DNA from 4 places in the Pusillimonas sp. NJUB218 genome. Region 2 is predicted to be linked to each of the others. Evidence: predicted binding sites of a transcription regulator. Region 2 holds the regulator's gene; each other region holds the start of a gene.

Region 1 (3,975 bases), on a different contig from region 2:
AAGTCTTCAACCTCGTCGCGCTCGTACTGCTTAACGATCCCTTGGTAGCGCTCTTCTAGCGCATCAAACTGGGCTCGATCCATCCTGGCCAAGGCGATTGCACACATTTCAATCCAATCGGCAAACACGCGAGACAGTCCGCGAGTCCTGCCGATGCCGTTTAATAACTTAAGAATTTCAGTCTGATGTGTGCCAGCGGTAGCATTAAGACGCCGTGTTTGGGCTTTTGTAGCCATGATGATTCTCTCCAGGTATCAGGGCGAGATTGCCCTGGCCGGGAGTCGGTCACGTCGCAAGCGCAGGACTCAAGGGTCAAAGACGGCCGAACGGACGCAAGCACCGTATGTGCGCAGCCCTTGAATCCGAGAACGATGTGACAAAATGACCGGTACAGCAAGAACGCCTTCACCGGTTGGCTTGAGTAATCCTATTTAGCAACAACGACCGTGTTGAGCGGCGCTCTCAAAGACCTAGGATCTAACGCCAAATCTCCACGATATCTTCCCAACGCGTGGTGTAGGCCGGGGTTTTTCGCTCTTGGCGCATTTGCCAAGGGGATTCACTCTGCACCAGGGCATCCCCGGCTACGACGGTGAAGCGCCCAAACCTTTGATTAAGACGATCCATGACTTGCATCAGCTCGCCCTTGGGCACCTGGCAAGGCTGCTGCGGTGCGTCAAACAACCCTAATTGCGATTCGGCCATAGAGCGCTGGGTAATTTCCAGCAAGCAAACACCTGCTTTTGCGTAGGCGTAGCCGGAGCGATAGATTTTGTGCAGCGCCCGACTTACGGCACCAATCAAAATCGTCGTATCGTCAGTGCGGGCAATGCGAACAACAGTCGAGCCGGTATATTTGGGGCCGTCCCGAAATGGACTGGTGCGAATAAATACATGAATAGCCTCGGTCAAAGAGGCTTGTGCCCGCAGCTTTTGCGCGGCGCGACTCACAAACACCGCTAACGCCTGCTGCAGGTCGACGAGCTGCACGACGGGCTTACCGAAACTGCGTGAACACATGATTTGCTGTTTGTCAGCCGGTTCGTCCTCCCACCCGATACAGGTCTGGCCAGCTAACTCGCGTGCGGTCTTGGCTAAGACCACCGAAAACTGTTCCTGTATGCGCTGGGGACTTTGCTGAGCCAGGTCACTGGCGGTATGAATACCCAATTCCCGCAATTGGGGCGCCAAGCGCCGCCCTACGCCCCACACATCCTCGATCGACACATGACGCAGCGCCCGAAGTCGCCCCTCATGATCAAGCGTCGATAAATCACATACGCCCTGCAGCCGGGGGATTTTCTTAGCCAGATGATTAGCCAATTTGGCCAGCGTTTTACTGGGGCCAATACCGACGCACGTCGGTATGCCCACCCATTGTCTGACGCGCTCGCGTATCGTGCTGCCCAGCTCGCGGCCGGTACCCTGAACGCCGGTCAAGTCCAGAAAAGACTCGTCAATGGAATAGATTTCTTGTAGCGGGGAAAATTGCCCGATGACGTTCATCATCCGTTGGCTTAAGTCACCATACAAAGAAAAATTAGCCGACAGGGCCAATAAACCATGCGTCTGCGCCAGGTGCTTGATCTGAAACCAGGGCGCACCCATTTTGACGCCCAGGTCTTTGGCTTCTTGTGTGCGCGCAATGGCGCAGCCATCGTTATTTGAAAGCACCACCAAGGGCCTGCCCTCCAGGCTGGGGCGCATGACCCGCTCACACGAACAGTAGAACGAGTTGCCATCAATGAGCGCTATACGCCGTGGCTGTGTTTTTTGAGTGTCCATGTCACAACACCCCAGATGACCAGCTCCTGGCCATCTTTTAATTCAATGTTTGGGTACGTCGGGTTGGCCGCTTCGAGCCGCACCTGATTGCGCTTTTTGTAGAGGCGCTTAATGGTGAACTCGCCATCAACGACAGCCACGACAATCTGGCCATGCTTTGCATTGACGGAGCGATCAATAACTACCAGGTCGCCGTCATCGATGCCGGCATCTCGCATGGACGCGCCGCGCACACGCATAAAAAATGTTGCGTCCTGCTGCTGAATCAACAAGCTACTCAAATCCAGGCGCTGCTCCGCATGATCCTCGGCCGGACTAGGAAACCCACATTGCAAGGTTGTGGGCGCTGTCCAGACATACGATGGCAGCGTGCTTAGTGCGATTGGCGTATCCATGACGAAATACTGTACACAAAAACAGTATTGTAGCGTGCCTAATCTCTGTTTGAGATCAATCGTTGGATACCGGCGCTTAACCGGGCGCCGGACCGGGTCAAATCCTTAAAGTTGTCCGCTTTCAGCAAAGGACAGCGTCTTATTGCCGGCGACCAGGATGTGATCCAGCAACCGAATATCCACCAGGGATAGTGCTGTGCGTAAGTGTTTAGTCAAACTTAAATCTGCCGCACTGGGTTCAAGCATGCCACTTGGGTGGTTATGCGCAATGATGACTGCCGCTGCGTTAGCCGCCAGGGCCATTTTGACCACTTCACGGGGATATACGCTCGCCTGCGTTAGCGTGCCGCGAAACGGTTCAACGTACTCGATCAAGCGATACTGGGCGTCCAGCATCGCCATTGCAAAGACCTCATGCTCCAAAGTGCTGTTCAGCTTCATTGCAAAGAACTCTTTGACCTGCTGTGGCTTACTCATATCGATACGCTCAGGCAAAACCTGGTGCGCAATTTGACGGGCAGCGTCCAGCACTCGGCCGATATCGGCCGGCACGAACACACCGTTAGGATCGCGTACATAAAGTGCCGTAGGATCGGCACTTACCGAAGGTGTATAGCTAACAGTTGGGCTGAACAATGCGAGTTGCATGAGGATCTCCTTTTCGAGTCAGGGCGAAATTGCCCGGCACTCAAAGGGCATGTCGCAGCGCAGGAATCAAGGGTCTAAGACGGCCGACTGGACGCAAGCACCCTAGGTGCGCAGCCCTTGAATCCGAGAACGACATGACACACTGACCCGGAGCAAGACCGCCCCACCCCGCTTCGGCTTGAGACAATGGCGCCGGGGGCACCGACCGTGTTCAGCTACCTTGCTCAAGAACCCGAAATAGATCACTGGAATTAGTCGCTCGTCCCTATATATAGGGGCGAGGCAAAAAAAGACCCGCGACATGCGCGGGCCTGTGAGCTTTATGATTGTTTAATTAGTTAGTCGAAACATCGCACCAGCCTCAGGGTGCTCGGCCAGGAAATCACGCAAGAGGTGAAAGTTTTGAATCTGCAGATCGTCCGCACCGCGCTCCATCATCTCAGACAGTGCAAACAGAGTAGCAACGACGCCTGCTGCCTGGGGACTGACCACTTCATCTGACCAGTTCAGCGGCCAGACCAAGCGCAGTGGATCAGCACCAGAGGGCATCATAAAATGGCCACCATTGGATAAGCTGTAAAACTGCCAGTAGCCACCGTTATAGCTTGAGCAAAGACGACGCATCCACTGATAAACCGCCCTTTCGCCCTCTATGCAAGCGCTATCTCCAAAAAGCTGAGCAGTAAACCCAAAGCGCAGTTCGTCTTTAACTTCGGTAGCCAGAATTTGTGTATCTTGAAGCATGGTGTTCTCCTGATTGCAGGGCGGAATTGCCCTGGCCGGGAGTCGGTCACGTCGCAAGCGCAGGACTCAAGGGTCATGGACGGCCGAACGGACGCAAGCACCGTAGGTGCGTAGCCCTTGAATCCGAGAACGATGTGACACAATGACCGGTACAGCAAGAACGCCTAGCCCAACGCTGCCTGTTTTAATTCTGTGTTGGCTCGGGCCGATTAAATAGCGTTGTTTAATGCTTGATCATTTTTGATCAAATTGGTATGATCAATCCAAGATGTTCGAGAGCGAGTGCAATACGAACATGCTGCCCAAAGCTAATTTGGGTCTTGCGGTTAGCAAGGGTAACAGAAGCTCGCAGGCGGGTTTGTCCCGTCGGTCAAAGGCCCTGCGGGGCCTTTTACTTTTTCTT
Region 2 (3,975 bases):
GACGCTCGAGAAACACCCCGAGGCCGTCAAGCCAGCCAAGAAGGGTACCGCTACTGCTGTCGAAAAAGTCGTAATTACCGCCGACAACTTAAGCGATTTCCTTGGTGTGCGCCGTTATAACTACGGTATGGCCGAGAAAGAAAACAAGGTCGGACAGGTTACCGGGCTGGCCTGGACAGAAGTCGGCGGTGATTTGCTCACCATCGAAGTGGCCGATATGCCGGGTAAGGGCAATGTGATTCGTACCGGTTCGCTGGGCGATGTCATGAAAGAGTCGGTCGAAGCAGCGCGTACGGTAGTTCGGTCGCGGGCCCAGAAGTGGGGCATTTTGTCGTCGGTCTTCGAGAAGCGTGATCTGCACATTCACTTCCCCGAAGGCGCCACGCCCAAAGACGGTCCGTCGGCGGGTATTGCGGTGACGACGGCCATGGTGTCCGCCTTAACCGGTATCCCGGTGCGTGCCGACGTAGCCATGACGGGTGAAATTACCCTTCGCGGCGAAGTCTTGCCTATTGGCGGCCTGAAAGAGAAGCTGTTGGCCGCTCATCGGGGCGGGATCAAAACCGTGCTGATCCCCGAAGAGAACGTGAAAGATCTAGCCGACATTCCGGATAACGTCAAGAACCATCTTGAGATTATCCCTGTGCGCTGGATTGACCGTGTTTTGGAAGTCGCTCTGCAAAGTATGCCCGAGCCTTTGTCTGATGAAGAAGTTGCCCGTTTGACGGCCGAGGCGCTGGCTAGCGCGAAAGCGTCGGGTACCGACACGGCTTCGGACGCCGTGATGAAGCATTAAACGCTGTTTTGGCCTGAAAACCGGTAAATAAGCCGGTTTTTCAGGGCCGGGCCGGTCAAGTGAGCTCTGGTCTGGCTTGGCCGTTTTAAAAACCCAAAGTTTGTTGCCTGTTGGGGCAAACTTTGGGTTTTTTTGTGGGTGGTGCAGCGGGCTGGGCCGTTAGGCTGCCTGGCCGCGCCAAGCGCAATGTTGCCCGGTGGCTTTACTGCATGGTGCGTATCAGGCCAACGGCGATACCCTCGAGGGCGAACTCGTCGTGGGCTTGGACTTCAATGGGGGAAAAGTCGGGGTTTTCAGGGAGCAAGCGGATGTGCCGGCCTTGGCGTTCGAGGCGTTTGACCGTGACGTCGTCGCCTAGCCGGGCGACAACAATTTGGCCGTTGCGTGCTTCGGTGACTTTTTTTACGGCAAGCAGGTCGCCATCGAGGATGCCGGCATCGCGCATGCTAAGACCACGTACTTTAAGCAGGTAGTCGGGCACTTGGGTGAACAAGGCCGGCTCGACGGCGATTTCTCGCTCGATGTGGGGGGTGGCCAATATGGGGCTACCCGCTGCAACGCGCCCAATGACCGGTAAGAGCATACGCTCTAGGAATGGGGTGCCGGTAAAGGCAGTTGACGCCGACTTGTCGTGTGATTGTGTAACGGGGTGAGGCGCGCCTGCCGCGTAGGCGTGAGGTGTGCTGGCCGTGTGGGGTTGCAGCGTACCGGCCGCGTCGGGCGCAGGGCTGGCAACGCCGGGTTGTTGACCTGGGGCAGGCGTAAGCAGGCGGATGCCTCGCGATGCGCCGGCTGTAAGTGCAATGGCGCCTTTGCGCGCCAATGCTTTAAGGTGATCTTCGGCGGCATTGGCTGAGCGGAAACCCAGTTCGCGTGCGATTTCGGCGCGCGTGGGGGGGAACCCTGTACGCCCGATTTGCTGACGGATGAGGTCGAGGATTTGCTGCTGACGGGCGGTGAGTTTTAAGGCCATAATAAAATAGGGCTGTATATAAATACAGCCCTATTGTGCCTTAGTCGGCCTAGCTTGGCAAGTGTAGGCTTAGCCTATAACTTTGGCGATGGCATTGACGACGTAATCGATGTTGCGGCTGTTCAGTGCAGCGACGCAAATCCGGCCGCTGCTGACAGCGTATACGCCGTGTTCGTTGCGCAGGACATCGACCTGGGCGGCCGTGAGGCCTGAATAAGAGAACATGCCGCGCTGCGTTTTAACGAAGTCAAAGTTTTGTTTGACGCCGTGGTCTTTAAGTTTGGTGACGAATTGTTCGCGCATGCTGCGAATGCGGTTGCGCATTTCGCCCAGTTCGTCAACCCACAGGCTGTAAAGTTCGGGGTTGTTAAGCACCGACGCGACAACGGTGCCGCCGTGTGTGGGCGGGTTCGAGTAGTTGGTACGAATCACCCGCTTGACCTGACTGAGGACGCGCGCGTTTTCGTCTTTCGAACCGCAAATCAGGGTCAGGGCGCCAACACGTTCGCCGTACAGCGAGAACGATTTCGAGAACGAGGAGCTGACCAGCATGGTCATGCCCAGATCGGCAAACAGGCGAACGACCGATGCGTCTTGCTCGAGCCCGTCGCCAAAGCCCTGGTAAGCGATGTCGAGGAAGGGGACCAAGCCAGCGTTTTTGACCGTGTTGGCGATTTCTTGCCATTGCGCTGCGGTGGGGTCGACGCCTGTGGGATTGTGGCAGCAAGCGTGCAACACGACAACCGTACCTTTGGGCAACGCTTTAAGCGCGCCTACCATGCCGTCGAAATCGAGGCCGTGGGTTTCAGGGTTGTAGTAGGGGTAGTTTTCAACGACGAAGCCGGCGCGCTCGAAGATGGCGCGGTGGTTTTCCCAACTGGGGTTGCTGATGACGACCTTGGCGTTGGGCGACAACTGTTTGAGGAAGTCGGCGCCAATTTTAAGTGCACCGGTGCCCCCGATGGTTTGGACGGTGAGTGCACGGCCATCGGCAATAATGCCCGAATCTTTACCCAGCAACAGGGTTTGAGCACCTTTGTTGTAGGCGGCCAGCCCCTCGATGGGCAGGTAGCCACGCGGGGCGGCGGCCTGGGCGCGCTGAGCTTCGGCCTGTTGTACGGCCTTGAGCAACGGAATTCGACCTTGATCATCGTAGTAAACACCAACGCCCAGATTGACTTTTTCTGTGCGAGTATCGGCGTTGTACTGTTCGGTCAGGCCAAGGATGGGGTCGCGCGGTGCCAGTTCGACGGCTTCGAAGATAGAGGTCATATTACCTGTTGATTGGGTGAGAAATAAGGAAGAAATATGAATCGCTTAATAGTGAGATAATAAGGGGTTTACCCTTAGGTGTCTAGCATGGCCGCAACAAAACCCGGTTTCGTCCAGTACTCGAATAGCCCGTTTCAGCTGTACCAGCCGTACCCGCCCGCGGGCGATCAGCCGGCTGCTATTGATGCGCTGGTCGAGGGGGTTGAAGACGGCTTGATGTTCCAGACTTTGCTGGGGGTAACGGGCTCGGGCAAGACATACACCATGGCCAATGTTATTGCGCGCACCGGTCGCCCGGCCATTGTATTGGCGCCAAACAAAACGCTTGCCGCCCAGCTATATGCCGAGTTCCGCGAGTTTTTTCCAAAGAATGCGGTCGAATACTTTGTGTCGTATTACGACTACTACCAGCCCGAAGCCTATGTTGCGGCGCGTGATCTTTTTATCGAAAAAGACTCGTCGATCAACGAGCATATCGAGCAGATGCGGTTGTCGGCGACAAAGAGTCTGCTCGAACGTCGAGACACTATTATCGTGGGTTCGGTGTCGTGCATTTACGGTATTGGTAACCCGGGCGACTATCACGCCATGGTGCTTACCCTTCGCGCGGGCGACCGCATTCCTCGCCAAGAGCTGCTGGGTCGGCTGGTTGCTATGCAGTACGAGCGCAACGATGTCGATTTTGTTCGCGGCACATTTCGGGCCCGGGGCGAGACAATAGACGTCTTCCCGGCGGAAAACGCCGAGCTGGCGGTTCGGATTTCTCTGTTCGACGACGAGGTCGAAACCTTGGAGCTGTTTGATCCGTTAACCGGCAAGGTGCGACAAAGTGTGCCGCGTTTCACGGTGTTTCCACGCTCGCATTACGTGACGCCGCGCGAAACTGTTCTGCGGGCCATCGAAAGCATCAAAGCCGAGTTGCGCGACCGGGTCA
Region 3 (3,975 bases), 110 kb from region 2:
CTTGAGCGATAAAGTAGTCGCGGGCCTGCCGGGCGCTGGCTTCCCACCAGCCGCTTTCGATGCGTTCGGGGCCTTGTACCAGGGTAAGCGGATGTTGGTTATGCGTGGGGCGGTGATTAACAACAGTTAAGGCTTGTGGCGTATCCAGCATAAAAAATGGCCGGGGCGGTGGCGCGGTGGGCAGCATGCCTGTCACGGGCTTTTCGGCCGGGCGTATTGAGCAGGCCATGGGGGCCCATCGATTGGCGATTTCGGGGCGGTGATCGGCCCGCGGCCGTGGGGCAAGCAGGCTGTGCGGGCCCAGCCTGGCCCGAAGCAGATCGAAGAGTTGCTGTTCGTTGCGTTGCCACTGCCCTGGTTCGGGAAACAGTGTGGTGCTGTGTACCGCCCGGGGCTCGGAGTGATCGATACGCAAAGTGACGGCAATGGCCGGGGCGGGCAGTGCGCAGCGCCCAAGTTGTTCTTTAAGCACAGGAAGAAAACTGTGGGTTTGCCAGGCGGGCTCGGAAATAGAAAGTGACAGCAGGGTGGGCGGCTGTGCCTTTCGGCCCTTTTCGTGGTGCAGTAAGAAATGCAACTGCCGGCAAGACCGCTGGCGCAGGTTTAGCCATAGGCAGGCCTGGTCGATAAGCCGTTGCAAGGGGTAGAGTAGGCCCGGTGCATGTTCAAGACGGAAGTCGAGCTCTTGCGTATGGTTGAAATGTTCGGGGGCCGGTTCCCAGGTATACAGCTGTGGCGCATGCCCATAGGCGTAGTCGAGTGCTTGGAGCAGGGTGGGGGCAGTGCGCTGCTGAAGCGCCTGACGGGGCAGGCGACGCAGCTGGCCCAGGTGCGTGCAGCCTATGCCGTGAAGCCAGCCCTGCCACGGGGCCAGCGATTGAATGTATTGCAGCTGCAGCGCGTCGAGCCGGCGATGCAGCGTAGGCAACGCCAGGCACCGCCGTTGTAACGTGCCAGGGTATTGCGACAGCCAGATGGCCCCCTGTGCGGTGGGTGCCAGGGCGGCAACGGGTTGCAACCCCTGCTGCTGCAATTGGCCTAGCAAACGTTTATACAAAGCACCAGGCCCGTTGAATAAGGCCAGGCTGGCTTCGATGTCGAGCACGATGACCTGGCTGGCATGCAGGCAGGCCACCCGAGGCGTAAAAATTTGGGCAATATGAATGGCCGTGCGTAGTGCGTAGATAAGCGCTACCGATGGCTTAGTGAAATACAGGCTGATAAAGCGCATGGCTGACAACGGGGGCTGGGTGCGGGGTTGCCGTAGGGCGCCGGGGCAAGTCGTTAAGGGCAACCATAACTGGCGCATGGCAGGCCGGCCCCTGACGCTTGGCAATATGCAGTTGCACCCCATTGGGCGCGGGATGCACCCCGATGCGTAAGGGGGCCGGGCTGGGCTGTTGAAGTTGATTGACGTGATTGAGCAGGAAGCACAAAGCCTGGGTGCCTTGCGCGGCAATACCCAGCCGGCGTAGCTGCTTGGACGATACCCCTTTGGGTAGCCAGCACAGCAAGGCGGCGCAGGCGTCGTGACGCAGGGTTTGTTCGGCTGCCCATAAGATGTCTGGGAGGCTTTGGGCATTGACCCACAGCAACGGATGATTGTGCAGTAATGACCAGTTGGCCCAGCATTGCGCGTTAGGCATGAAAGGGCAGTTGATAAGCACAATTTGTTGTTTGGGTGGGCACTGTGCCAGGGCCGGGCGTAGCAGGCGTAGTTCGCCCACGCCGGGTTGGGGCAGGCATAGTTCGGTGATGGCCCCGCATGGCCAGCCTTGCCCCGGCAACTGTTGGTTTAACCCGGTCCAACCCGTGCTGATGGTTGCCCGATGGCTTGCTGCCAACTGCGACGCCCGCCATAAGGCCGGATGAATATCTTGCACATTAAGCATGCCCGCCCCGGTTTGTTTTCGTTTAATAAATACTGTTTAAATATACAGTAAATTTTAAACGTATCGGCAGCGTAAAACAAGCCTTGGGCGCCGGCTTCGTTTATTATGGGGGCTTGAGCTTTTGTGGTTTTTTTTATGTCAGATCAAAGCATTCCTATTCCCGACCCCGTCGTGTTTGTACCGGCGAACCAGCGTCCTACCTTGTTGTTTGTCTTGCTGCACGACGATGCAGCCAGCCCCGATCAACTCGAAGGGCTTAAAAAAGCGCTATTGGCCGCCTTCCCGCAGGCGGCATTAGCCCTGATGTATGGCCCGTTGGCCACGGCGCCGTCTCGGCATCACTGGTTCGACCAAGACGGCCTGAACGAATACAACTATGTTCAGCGCGTCGAAGCCGCATTGCCACGCTTCATTGCCTATGTTCAGTGGGTGCAAAAACAGTTGTCGCTGGGTGGCGAAGCCACGGCGCTGGCTGGGTTTGGGCAAGGGGCAACCCTGGCGCTCGAAGCGACCCTGACCCAGCCCGACCTGGCAGGTCGAGTACTGGCTTTTTCGGGGTGCTATGCCAGTTTGCCTGCTGTCGCCCCTGCAGCCACCACACTGCACTTTTTGCATGGCGCCAACGATCCGGTCGTGCCTAAATCAGTCATGCAAAACGTGCACGCGCATTTGTCCGATCTGGGCGGCGATGCCACGCTCGATATTGCCTCAAGTGTGGGGCACGATTTGCACACGGCGCTGGTCGATCAAGCCATTCACCGGCTTAAAACCTGTGTGCCCATGCGCAGCTGGAAAGAAGCGATGTCAACGCTTAAAGAAAAGTCTTGCGATCCTGACGACGGCATCGATACCCAGGCCCCGCTGGGCACAACACTGCATTAGTCGGGCAAGCCAATGTGCCAGGGCCAGTCGTGGCGCTCAATAGGCTGGCCTTCGCGGTTATAGGTGGTTTCGCTAAAAATGGCGTGCCCGCTTTTATGTACGGCAATCACCGTAGAGCATCGGGTGCCATAGTCGGGGCTGACGATAAACGCACTGCTTAGCAAGCGTTCTCTTTCCAGGCTTAGCCCTGTTTCGGGCAGCTCGGCGTCTTCGGCCTGGGTAGTGTCTTTCAGCAGGTCGTACACCCGGTTGATCGAACGTTCCAGGTGTGTAATGGGGAAGTGGTCCAGCAGCGTACGTAAACGTTCGGTTTTGGGCCAGGCGGTATCCAGCAAATGATTCGACAACACATAACGCCCTGGCGCCAGCGCCTGGGCTTCGTGGGGTGTTTTGGTTTGGTTGCCGCTATACCAGGCCTGCTGCAGGTCGCCCACAATTAAATTAAAACCGGCGTATAAATGCCCGTTGCGTGCCGAGGCTCCCGCGTAGTCTTGGGCGCTTTGGGTTGCAGTCAGGTAAGACTTGACCAGCTCGCCGCGCGATACCGGGTTGCTTGGGCCAGGCATGCGCAGGTCGCGGTAGTTGGTCAACAGGGCAAAGCGCCCCTGGCGCGTAATGCCCAGCCAGGTACCGCCTGCTGCTTCGTCGACCCCGGCAATAATGTGCGGGTGATCGGGCCAGGGAGCTGCCGGGCGGGCCGGGCGGGCATGGAATTCGTCACGATTGGCCGCAATAAATAAAGGCCAGTCTTCGTGCGTGCGCAAGGCCAGATAGGCAATGCACATGGGATTACTTCAGCATGGCCAGGTTGATATGTTTTTCGACGTAGTTACGTACCCTGACTGCATCGCCAATACGCGAATACCGGCCTTGCGAATTTAAAAACACCATGGCCACTTCGCGGTTGTCGATGCGCGTTACCATGACCAGACACAACCCGGCTTCGTTGATGAAACCCGTCTTCGAAATATTGATGTCCCAATCGTTGCTTTTAACCAGGCGGTTGGTGTTGTGATACACCAGCTGGCGCCCGTTTTTCATTTTGACGTTGTAGTCGGTGCTGACGGTGTAGCGTTTAATAACGGGGTGGCGGTTTACCGCACGCAATAGCTTGACCAGGTCGCGCGGGGTAGAGACATTATCAGCCGATAAACCGGTAGGATCGACAAACCGGCTATGACGCATGCCCAATGCGCGTGCC
Region 4 (3,975 bases), on a different contig from region 2:
GTGCTGCATCATGACCGTTTTACCCGATTTGGGGCTGGCAACGATGAGGGCGCGCTGGCCTTTGCCGATAGGGGCAAAGATGTCCATGATACGGCCCGTGATGTTCTCTTCGCTTTTGATGTCGCGTTCGAGCGTCATGACCTGATTGGGGTGCAACGGGGTCAGGTTTTCGAACATGATCCGGTGCTTGATGGCCTCGGGTTGCATGCCGTTGACCTTGTCGACCTTGACCAGGGCAAAGTAGCGTTCGCCGTCTTTCGGTGTGCGCACTTCGCCTTCGATGGAGTCGCCCGTATGCAAATTGAAACGGCGGATCTGGGACGGCGAAATGTAGATGTCGTCGGTGCTGGCCAGATAAGACGTGTCGGGGGAACGCAAAAAGCCGAAACCGTCGGGCAGGACTTCGAGAACGCCGTCGCCGAAGATCTGTTCGCCTTGTTTGGCGCGACGCTTCATGATGGCAAACATGATTTCTTGTTTGCGCAGGCGGCTGGCGTTGTCGATATCCAGGCTGGCAGCCATTTCGAGCAGCTGCGAAACGTGCAGCGCTTTGAGTTCGGTGAGATGCATGAGAGGGGAAGAAGGGAAGTTGAGCTAGTGGCAGGCCTGGACAGGCCTGCGCGCAAGTGAAAAACGGTTAGTTGGCGTTAGACGGCGTCGTCGAGAAAGGCGCCAAGCTGAGACTTGGTGAGCGCGCCTACTTTAGTGGCGGCTGCCTTGCCGTCTTTGAACAGCATGAGCGTCGGGATGCCTCGTACACCAAATTTTGCAGCGGTGTCGGGGTTTTCGTCAACGTTTAGCTTGGCAATAGTAACACGACCTTGGTATGTCTTGGCCGCTTCGTCTAGCAGCGGGGCGATCATTTTGCAGGGCCCGCACCATGCAGCCCAGTAGTCGACCAGGACAGGGCCGTCGGCTTGAAGAACGTCGGCTTCGAAGCTGGCGTCGGTAACGTTTTTGATGAGTTCGCTCATGGTATTGAAATAAAGGTTTGAGTTACTAAAAACTATACTAAGCATAACATCTGCCGGGTTTTGCTGACTACCAGGTTAGCGGATCTGAGGCAAAATACTGTTTTTTCGTCCACCAGATTTTTGGGGAAACCTTGGCTACGACACCACACTACGACGAAGCATCGATTCGGGTTCTGAAAGGACTGGAGCCGGTACGCCAGCGCCCGGGCATGTATACCCGCACCGAAAGCCCGCTGCATATTCTGCAAGAGGTTATCGACAACGCTGCCGACGAAGCTTTGGCAGGGTTTGGCACGCAAATCAGCGTGACCCTGCATACCGACGGCAGCATTTCCGTCGAAGACGACGGGCGTGGTATTCCGGTGGGCTTGCATCCCGAAGAGCAGGTGCCGGTGGTTGAAATTGTGTTTACGCGACTGCATGCCGGCGGCAAATTCGACAAGAAGGCCGGGGGGGCCTATGCCTTCTCGGGGGGCTTGCACGGCGTGGGCGTGTCGGTCACCAATGCGTTGTCCACGCGGCTTGAGGTTGATGTGATGCGTGACGGGTTGACGCATCGTCTGGTGTTCGGGCATGGCGAGGTTATCGAACCCTTGCAACCGCTGCAGTCGGTACCTAAAAAAAGAACCGGCACCCGCGTTCGTGTCTGGCCCGATCCGCAGTACTTCGATTCCGCAGTCATTCCAGCGGCCGAACTGGTCCATTCGTTGCGCAGCAAAGCTGTGTTGCTCAGCGGCATCAAAGTGTCGTTGACTGTTGAAAAAACCGGTGAAACCCGTCAATGGCAATATGCCGATGGCTTGCGCAGTTACCTTGACGAAGCCCTGGGCGATGCCGAGCGCATTGTGCCGCTCTTCGAAGGGCGCCAGTATGCCGGCGCCGACGACGACAGTTTTTCGGAAGGCGAGGGCGCGCATTGGGCGGTGGTCTGGACATCCGAGGGTAATGTCGTGCGTGAGTCTTACGTCAACCTGATCCCCACCCCGGCGGGCGGGACTCACGAGGCGGGTCTGCGTGACGGTTTGTTCAATGCGGTCAAATCCTTCGCCGAACTGCACAACCTTATTCCCAAAGGAGTGCGCCTGTTACCCGAAGACGTTTTTGCACGCGCCAGTTTTGTGTTGTCGGCCAAAGTGCTCGACCCACAGTTTCAAGGCCAGATCAAAGAGCGCTTAAATAGTCGCGATGCGGTCCGGTTGGTCAGTGCCTACGTTAAGAACGCGCTCGAACTGGTCTTGCACGCCAACGTCGAGGCTGGCAAAAAACTAGCCGAAAGCGCTATTCGTCAGGCTCAGGCGCGGGCCCGTTCAGCGCAAAAAGTCGAAAAGCGTAAAAGCTCGGGCGTTGCCGTATTGCCTGGCAAACTGACCGATTGCGAGTCTTCCGACGCGTCGCGTACCGAGCTGTTCCTGGTCGAAGGTGACTCTGCCGGCGGCTCTGCAAAAATGGGGCGCGACAAAGAGTTTCAGGCTATTTTGCCCCTGCGCGGCAAGGTGCTTAATTCGTGGGAAGTCGAGCGTGACCGGCTTTTTGCCAATAACGAAATTCACGATATTTCGGTCGCGATCGGTGTCGACCCGCACGGTCCGGACGATACCGTTGACCTGTCCGGATTGCGTTACGGACGTGTTTGTATTTTGTCGGATGCCGACGTCGACGGTTCCCACATTCAGGTGTTGTTGCTCACGTTGTTTTTTCGGCACTTCCCCCGTCTGGTCGAATCGGGGCACGTTTATATTGCCCGGCCGCCCCTGTTTCGGGTCGATGTTCCCGCATTGGGTAAGCGCCCGGCGCGCAAGCTGTATTGTCTCGATCAGGGCGAACTCGAAGCGGTACAAGACAAGTTGCGTGCCGAAGGCGTGCGCGAGGGGTCCTGGAGCATCAGCCGCTTCAAAGGCCTGGGCGAAATGAGTGCCGAGCAACTTTGGGAAACCACCATGAACCCGGACACCCGCCGCCTGATGGTGGTGTCGTGCGGCGAGCTGGGTGTGAAAGGCACCGTAGAAATGTTCGACATGCTGATGGGTAAGGGCGAATCGGCGCAGCGCCGCGCCTGGCTCGAAGAGAAAGGCAATCTTGCCGATGTCGACGTCTAACTAAATAAAGCAGGACAACACTTTTTATGGACAACACTCAACCCGGCTTGTTTGACGGCGGCGACGATGGCGAACAGCTCACGCTGGGCCACTACGCCGAACAAGCCTATCTTGATTATGCGGTGTCGGTGGTGCGTGGGCGCGCTTTGCCCGAAGTAGCCGATGGGCAAAAGCCCGTACAACGTCGTATTTTGTATGCCATGGACGCCATGGGGCTGGGGCCCAACGCCAAGCCGGTCAAGTCGGCGCGTGTGGTTGGCGATGTGCTGGGCAAGTATCACCCGCACGGCGACCAGGCTGCCTACGATGCCATGGTACGTATGGCGCAAGACTTTTCCCTGCGCTACCCGCTTGTCGACGGGCAAGGCAATTTTGGTTCTCGCGATGGCGATAACGCCGCAGCCATGCGATACACCGAAGCACGTCTGACGCCGTTTTCAAAGGTGTTGCTCGACGAACTCGACGAGGGTACGGTCGATTTTGCGCCCAACTACGATGGTAGCCAGAAAGAGCCGCAATTGTTACCAGCGCGCTTGCCCGTCATGTTGCTTAACGGGGCTTCGGGTATTGCCGTAGGTATGGCCACCGAAATCCCGTCGCACAATTTGCGCGAGATCGCCCAGGCTTGCGTGGCTTTGTTGCGTAACCCCAAGCTCGATGACGATGAACTGATGGCACTGGTGCCGGGGCCCGATTTTGCCGGGGGCGCGCAAATTATTTCGTCTCCCGAAGACATCGCTGCGGTTTATCGCAGTGGCCGGGGCTCTTTGAAGGCCCGCGCGCGCTGGCAATTCGAGGACATGGCGCGTGGTCAGTGGCAATTGGTGGTGACCGAGTTGCCGCCGGGAACATCGGCCCAGAAAATTCTTGAAGAAATCGAAGACCGCACCAACCCGAAAGTAAAG

What was found. The regulator LexA, encoded in region 2, represses DNA repair genes until DNA is damaged. The targets are predictions, from matches to a motif close to ACTGTATNNNNATACAGT.
Region 1: CHR62_RS15320 (LexA family transcriptional regulator) is a predicted target of LexA. The motif match lies at 2,189-2,206, and genes of this name have one in related genera.
Region 3: imuA (translesion DNA synthesis-associated protein ImuA) is a predicted target of LexA. The motif match lies at 1,924-1,941, and genes of this name have one in related genera.
Region 4: CHR62_RS08785 (DNA topoisomerase IV subunit B) is a predicted target of LexA. The motif match lies at 1,071-1,088, and genes of this name have one in related genera.

The regions. Positions count from the first base shown of each region.
Region 1 is NZ_NQMK01000016.1:34,379-38,353, forward strand. It holds gene CHR62_RS15310 (N-6 DNA methylase) at 1-236, opposite strand, end outside; gene CHR62_RS15315 (Y-family DNA polymerase) at 478-1,785, opposite strand; gene CHR62_RS15320 (LexA family transcriptional regulator) at 1,752-2,180, opposite strand; gene CHR62_RS15325 (RadC family protein) at 2,286-2,828, opposite strand; gene CHR62_RS15330 (antirestriction protein) at 3,159-3,572, opposite strand; gene CHR62_RS15335 (hypothetical protein) at 3,964-3,975, opposite strand, start outside.
Region 2 is NZ_NQMK01000009.1:125,724-129,698, reverse strand. It holds gene lon (endopeptidase La) at 1-796, shown strand, start outside; gene lexA (transcriptional repressor LexA) at 999-1,769, opposite strand; gene CHR62_RS12480 (amino acid aminotransferase) at 1,839-3,041, opposite strand; gene uvrB (excinuclease ABC subunit UvrB) at 3,129-3,975, shown strand, end outside.
Region 3 is NZ_NQMK01000009.1:17,532-21,506, reverse strand. It holds gene CHR62_RS11985 (DNA polymerase Y family protein) at 1-1,231, opposite strand, end outside; gene imuA (translesion DNA synthesis-associated protein ImuA) at 1,203-1,892, opposite strand; gene ypfH (esterase) at 2,028-2,774, shown strand; gene CHR62_RS11970 (NRDE family protein) at 2,771-3,559, opposite strand; gene pbpG (D-alanyl-D-alanine endopeptidase) at 3,564-3,975, opposite strand, start outside.
Region 4 is NZ_NQMK01000006.1:10,753-14,727, reverse strand. It holds gene rho (transcription termination factor Rho) at 1-570, opposite strand, end outside; gene trxA (thioredoxin TrxA) at 648-974, opposite strand; gene CHR62_RS08785 (DNA topoisomerase IV subunit B) at 1,184-3,070, shown strand; gene parC (DNA topoisomerase IV subunit A) at 3,097-3,975, shown strand, end outside.